One region of the Mesorhizobium sp. M0306 genome, then DNA from elsewhere that is predicted to be linked to it. Evidence: riboswitches for the same ligand, from Rfam matches in the RefSeq annotation. Region 1 holds a riboswitch; the other holds the start of a gene.

Region 1 (3,521 bases):
CAGCACGACGACGAAGGTCAGGGCAATCTGCAGCAGGGTGAGCGTCACCGCCCGCGCCGGGTCGAAGTCGAAACGCAGCGCCTGGTAGATGGCAACCTCCAGCGTCGTCGCGCTGGGTCCGCCGCCGAGTGTAAGCACGATGGTGAAGGAGGTGATGCACAGCATGAAAACGAGCCCGGCAACGCCCGGCAAGGCCGCACGCAGCGGCGGCCATTCGATCAGCCGAAAGGCCGGCGCAGCGCCCATGCCAAGCTGGCTCGCCAGCCGCCATTGGTTGGCCGGCACGGTCTGCAACGCTTCAAGGAACAGCCGCGTTGCCAGCGGCAGATTGAAAAAAACATGGGCCACGAGAATGCCCGACAGGCCGTAGATGCCGGGCCAGCTCTGGCCGCCTAGCGCGCCGAGCGTGCCGGCAAAATAGCCGGCGCGGCCATAGAGCGCCAGGACACCGAGTGCGGCAACAATGGCCGGCAGCGCCAGCGGCACGGCGAAAAGCTGCAGGATGAAGCCTCGCCCGAAAAACTGTGGATGCCGCGACAGGGCACGCGCGACGAACAGCGCCGGCGCGACGGAGAGCAGCGTCGAAAGGACCGCCTGCCAGAGCGTGAAACGGGCGACGCGCAAGAGATAGGAATCGAAAGCGGAGGCGGCGCCGGACAGGTCGCGTGTGGCTTCGACGACGAGCCCGGCGAATGCCCCGCCGATCAGCAGCGCGATGGCGGCGAGCGCGACGATGCCGGCAGTGACGCGGGAGTCAGGACGGCGAGCCTGCATTTCGCGCTACCCAGCTTAACGATGGGTGCTGAGAGGAGGAACTTGGCTGAGGTCGTGTTCCCGCCCACCCCCCTCTGGCCTACCGGCCATCTCCCCCGCAAGGGGGGAGATCGGCAGCTTCGTTGCCCCGCTCATTCCTGCCGCAGTGGAGATTGGCGAAAGCGGCTGAGAGCTCAATCTCCCCCCTTGCGGGGGAGATGGCCGGCAGGCCAGAGGGGGGTGGGCGGGAACGAACACCATATGGAATCCTACTTGCTCATCGCCGCAAGCCACTCATCGACCCAAGCCTTACGATTTGCCGCGACCTCTTCCGGGCTGAACAGCAAGGTCTTGGTCGGCTTGACCAGCTTGTCGAACGCCGGGTTGAGCGGCTTGTCGGTTTTGCCGGCCGGGAACATCCAGTTGGTTTCGGGAATGACGTCCTGGAATTTTGGCCCGGTCATGAAGGCAATGAAGTTTTCCGCCAGCGGGTTCTTCGCGCCCTTGGTGGTGATCCCCGCAACCTCGATCTGCAGATATTCGCCCTCCTCGAAGGACGCCGCCTGGTAGCGCTCGGTGTTTTCGGCGACCATGTGGTAGGCTGGCGACGTGGTGTAGGACAGCACCATCGGCGCCTCACCCTTGGTGAACAGGCCATAGGCCTCGCTCCAGCCCGGCGTCACCGTCAGCACCTTCGCCTTGAGCTTGGCCCAGGCTTCGGGCGCCTTGTCGCCATAGACCGACTTGACCCACAACAGCAGGCCAAGGCCCGGCGTCGAGGTGCGCGGATCCTGGATGACGATCTTCTCTCCGGCATCGCCCTCGACCAATTCCCTGAGGCTCTTCGGCGGGCTCTTCAGTTTTTCGGTATCGTAGACGACGGCGAAATAGCCATAGTCGAACGGCACGAAAATATCGTCGCTCCAGGCTCCCGGGACGCTGACGCCCGACACAGCGCCGTGCGGCGAAAACAGGCCGGTTGCCTTGGCGTCCGCAGTCAAATTGGTATCGAGGCCAAGCACGATATCGGCCTTGGTCGCGGCGCCTTCCAGCTTCACACGGTTGAGCAGCGCGACGCCGTCGGCGGCCGAGACGAATTCGACGACGCAGTTGCATTCGGCCTCGAAGGCCTTCTTCACCGCCGGTCCCGGACCCCACTCGGCGGTAAAGCTTTCATAGGTATAGACGGTCAGCTTATCCTGTGCCGATGCCTGCCCTGGCAGGGCCAGCGCGGATGCTGCAAGCAGGATAATCGAGACAAGAGAGTGGAAAAAACTGCGCATCGGCGCCTCCTTCGTTCGCGTTGAAAGGAATTGAGGCGTCGGGCTGTCCGAAACGTCTAATCCCTCCGCCGGTACAAACCGGATCAGGTTCAGCGGGTTGGCAGTCTTGCCTCTCAGCCGGTCCGCGAAGATCGCGTCCGGCACCCCGTTAGAGCGTTGCGACACATAGGCCCGGCCGAAGTGCTGCGCAAGCGGAAGTTTGCCGAGCATCCAAAGCCCAGCCTTCCGTTTCGTCTGCCGTTTCATCTTCCGTTTCCGGGGCAGGGCTGGTAAGGGCCACGAGATATGAGCACATTCACCATCCTGCTTGGCGGCGATCTCATCCGCACGCCGCTGCTCGACCGCCAGGTCGAAGGCTCCCGCGTTATCGCCGCCGATGCCGGCATCGGCCATGCCCGCATGCTGGGCCTGAGGCCGGAACTCTGGGTCGGCGATTTCGATTCCGTGCCTGCCGATTTGCCGGAGGATCTGGCCGCCGTGCCACGGCAGGTGTTTCCCGCCGAAAAGGACAAGACCGACGGTGAACTCGCTATCGCCGCCGCGCTCGAACGCGGTGCTACCAGCCTTGTGCTCGCAGGCGCCTTCGGCGGCAAACGCACCGACCACATCTTCCTGCATCTGGCGCTGAGCGTCCGGCTGGCGGAAGGCGGAACGGAAGTGCTTTTGACCAGCGGCGCACAGGAAGGCATTCCCTTGCTGCCCGGAAAGGTTGGCTTCGACTATGCCGACGGCACACTGTTTTCGGTGCTCGGCTTTTCGGATCTTGCCGGCCTGACAGTCACCGGCGCCAAATGGCCGCTCGCCCATGTCGAGGTTGCCTTCGGGTCGTCGCTGACCATTTCCAATGAGGTCAAGGGCCGGCTGGAAATCGCGCTGGCCAGCGGCCGCGCGCTGCTGCTCGCGCATCCTTTTCCCCTACCTGAAAGCTGATATGGCGCCGCCGCTTCTCAATCTCGACGAGATAAAGCTGACCTTTGGCGGCACGCCGCTGCTCGACGGTGCCGCCCTGACGGCTTCGGCTGGCGACAAGATCGCCCTGGTTGGCCGCAACGGCTCGGGCAAGTCGACGCTCCTCAAGATCGCTGCCGGGCTGATCGAACCGCAGGACGGCGAAGTCTTCCGCCAGCCCTCGGCGACTGTGCGCTATTTGCCGCAAATGCCCGACATGGACGGTTTTGCGACCATTCGCGCCTATGTCGAGGCGGGGCTCGGACCCGCCGACGATCCCTACCGCGCCACCTATCTGATGGAGCATCTCGGCCTGTCCGGCGAGGAACGGCCGAACGACCTCTCCGGCGGCGAGGCGCGGCGCGCGGCCCTCGCCCGCGTCATGGCGCCGGAGCCCGACATTCTCCTCCTCGATGAGCCGACCAATCATCTCGACCTTTCGGTCATCGAATGGCTGGAGGAGGAGCTTGCCCGCACCTCCTCGGCGCTGGTCGTCATCTCGCATGACCGCCGTTTTCTCGAACGCGTGTCGCGCGC
Region 2 (3,521 bases), on a different contig from region 1:
GAAGCGGCGGTCCGCGATCCGGTTCTGACGCCCGATCGCATCTTCGAATGTCATCGGAAAGCAGTTCCGTAACCCGCAATGACAGCTTTCGCGATCTTAAATGATGTGACTCCATGATTGAATGGGGCCGTTTGACGACTCGCTGCTTACACATCGGGCCGGTTCCAGATTCAGGGCTCACCATGAGCCGGTATGACCAGAGCGCATGTTCTTGTGCTGCGAGTTTGATGTGGCTTGGCGTGCCCTACCCGAGGGGTAGGTCACGCCCAGGCCCACGGGATCACACACCAACCGCAGCTAACCTGGTTTGAACGGAGCAAGCCTCCGACGCCGCCCTAATCAACAACGCTGCAACAGATCCTTCAAATCAATTTACAAGATTTTTACAACCGTCAGTCGTTGACAATGGTACGGCACCGCGAGTCTGAGGTCCGGCACGGCCATAAAAGTGACGCCGGTACCCTCGGACCGCCGCCAGCACGCAACATCGGGATTAACAGCAATGGTAAGAAGAAGAGCGCTCATATTGGTCGAAGGCCATAGGGGTACTGGTCAGCTATACGTCCAAGCGGCTCAGTGTCTTGGTCTTCATCCAATTACTCTGACGGCTGATCCACCTCGGTACGACTATCTTTCGGCGGAAAACGTTGAGGCAATCCGTGTCGACACTGGCAATCTCGAAGCGTTGGTCCGCGAATGTTCGCGGCTGCGTGCTACCCACGACATTGCTGGCATTACTGGCTTTGCCGGGGACCATGAATCGATCTATGCGACAGTTGGCAAGCTTTGCCGGCATTTCGATCTACCGGGACCGAACCCTGAATCGATTGAACGAAGCTGCGACAAATTCAAGCAACGCCAACTCCTCGCGCAGGCCGGCGTTCCAATACCGGCCTATCGGTTGGCAACGAATGCGGCGGAGGTAGAAAGCTCGGCTGCAGAGATCGGCCTGCCCGTGATTCTTAAGCCGGCAGTAGGCAGCGGCAGCATCGGTGTCCGATTGTGCCGCAGCCTCGAAGACGTAGCCGAACATACGACTTATCTATTGGGCGGAAAGCACATATGGCGGTCTACACCGAAAATACTCGTCGAAGAATTCGCACAGGGCCCGTTCTATAGCATTAATGTTATGGGGAATGAGGTCGTTGCGATTTGCGCCAATGACTTTGGTCCCCTCCCCCATTTCGTCATTCGTGAGGTGACCTATCCGGCCCTGCTGACTGATCAGGAGCGTGAGCGCATCGCCGATGTTTCGCTGAGCTGTTTGCGGGCTCTCGGCCTTGGCTGGGGGCCAACTAACATTGAACTCCGGTGCACGAAACGCGGTCCAGTTGTCATTGAAATCAATCCGCGTCTTAGTGGCGCGCCCGACCCTCAGCTGGTCCAGTTAGCTTACGGTGTCGACCTCGTAACCGAGCACATCAAGCTTGTCATTGGCGAGGAATGGGATCTGCGCAAAAAGCATTCGCATACTGCGGCCGCGCGATTCCTGCTTCCTGATCAAGATGGCACCCTCGACTGGATTGGTGGCGACACTCAGGCAGCTGCTATATCAGGTGTGGCCGAGGTCAAATTGAATGTTGAACCCAAGACACCGATCGTCAGGAAGGGGGATTTCCGAGACTGGATTGGACATGTCATTGCCACTTCGCCCAGCCGTGCTGAAACCGAGGGCGCCCTTCAGCGAGCGGTCGACTTGATCGATTGGTCGATCACCCCTTTTCCGGCGACAATAAGAGGTGATCGAGAGCACGATGTTTGTGGGGCGTTCGGGCGGCCCACCAGTTCTGTTCCGATCAGGCGTTGACGGCTTAAGATCCTTGAAACGCAGCAGTTCCGTCTACGTCAATGTCACATCAAGTTTGACGAGGCAAATGCAGCTTTGGCCACACCTGCCCTATCTCCCGCGGAACTTCTCCGCGACCCATGGCGAGGCCGTCGGCCCAATTTGGGCCCAATTTGATTGCCGCCCACCGCCGCCGCAGGACGAACATGCGCTTGACAAGACAACGCCGGCCCGTTCAACTTGAGGCATTCACCAGGGGAGTCCCGGCAAGGGGCTGAGATACTGCTGGCTTTCGCGGCGCAGTGACCCGTTGAACCTGATCCAGTTCATACTGGCGTAGGGACGGTGCAAGCGCTCTGCGGGAGTTCACGCCCGAGGTCCTGTTTCGGCAGGTCGACAGAAGCGTCTTTTCATCCTTCCGGCACAGAACTGGGTCTCCAATGCATGAGCAAAGGAGCCTCAAGATGAATGCCCTCACCCCAGCCGTCTCAACGGGACCGCTGCCTGCTTCGCGTAAGATCCACAAGCCCGGTGCCATCCACCCGCAGATCAGGGTGCCGATGCGCGAAATCTCCGTCCATCCGACAGCCGGCGAACCGCCCGTCACCGTCTACGACCCGTCGGGCTCCTATACCGATCCGGCTGTCGAAACCAGCATCCAAAAAGGCCTGGCCCGGCTTCGCCACGAATGGATCTTGGCGCGCGGCGATGTCGAGGACTGTGACGGCCGCCACGTCCGGCCGGAGGACAACGGATTCGCGACGGGCGAACGCCTGACGCCAGAATTTCCCATCCGCCACCGACCGCTCAGAGCCAAAGCAGGCAAGAGGGTGACGCAGCTTGCCTATGCACGCGCCGGCATCATCACACCCGAAATGGAGTTCGTCGCCGTCCGCGAGAACCTTGGCCGCGAGATCCGGCGCGGCAAGCTCGAGCGCGACGGCGAAGCCTTCGGCGCGGCGATCCCCGACTTCGTCACGCCTGAATTCGTGCGTGATGAGGTGGCGCGCGGACGCGCGATCATTCCCGCCAACATCAATCATCCCGAGAGCGAACCGATGATCATCGGCCGCAATTTCCTGGTCAAGATCAACGCCAATATCGGTAACTCCGCCGTCACATCGTCGATGGCTGAAGAGGTCGAAAAGATGGTGTGGGCGATCCGCTGGGGCGCCGACACGGTGATGGATCTGTCGACCGGCCGCAACATCCACAACATCCGCGAATGGATCGTGCGCAACTCGCCGGTGCCGATCGGCACGGTGCCGCTCTACCAGGCGCTCGAAAAGGTTGGTGGCATCGCCGAGGACCTGACCTGGGAGGTCTACCGCGACACGTTGATCGAGCAGGCCGAGCAAGGCGTTGACTATTTCACCATCCACGCCGGCGTGCGGCTGCATTACATCCCGCTGACCGTTGACCGGGTCACGGGTATCGTCTCGCGCGGTGGCTCGATCATGGCAAAATGGTGCCTGCACCATCACCGGGAAAGCTTCCTCTACGAGCACTTCGCGGAGATCTGCGACATCTGCGGCGCCTATGACGTCTCCTTCTCGCTCGGCGACGGCCTTCGTCCCGGCTCGATCGCCGATGCCAACGATGCGGCGCAGTTCGCCGAGCTGGAAACGCTTGGCGAGCTGACGAAGATCGCCTGGGCGAAGGATTGCCAGGTGATGATCGAGGGGCCTGGCCACGTGCCGATGCACAAGATCAAGCAGAACATGGACAAGCAACT

What was found. Region 1 has a riboswitch for thiamine pyrophosphate ahead of thiB (thiamine ABC transporter substrate binding subunit). Riboswitches for the same ligand answer to the same signal wherever they lie in the genome.
Region 2: linked by a shared signal. The riboswitch ahead of thiC (phosphomethylpyrimidine synthase ThiC) and the one ahead of thiB (thiamine ABC transporter substrate binding subunit) in region 1 are both predicted to bind thiamine pyrophosphate.

The regions. Positions count from the first base shown of each region.
Region 1 is NZ_JAMYRY010000001.1:826,043-829,563, forward strand. It holds gene thiP (thiamine/thiamine pyrophosphate ABC transporter permease) at 1-774, opposite strand, end outside; gene thiB (thiamine ABC transporter substrate binding subunit) at 1,023-2,036, opposite strand; TPP riboswitch at 2,080-2,194, opposite strand; gene NKI95_RS04295 (thiamine diphosphokinase) at 2,322-2,966, shown strand; gene NKI95_RS04300 (ABC-F family ATP-binding cassette domain-containing protein) at 2,968-3,521, shown strand, end outside.
Region 2 is NZ_JAMYRY010000020.1:80,287-83,807, reverse strand. It holds gene NKI95_RS23615 (ATP-grasp domain-containing protein) at 503-1,807, shown strand; TPP riboswitch at 2,031-2,147, shown strand; gene thiC (phosphomethylpyrimidine synthase ThiC) at 2,251-3,521, shown strand, end outside.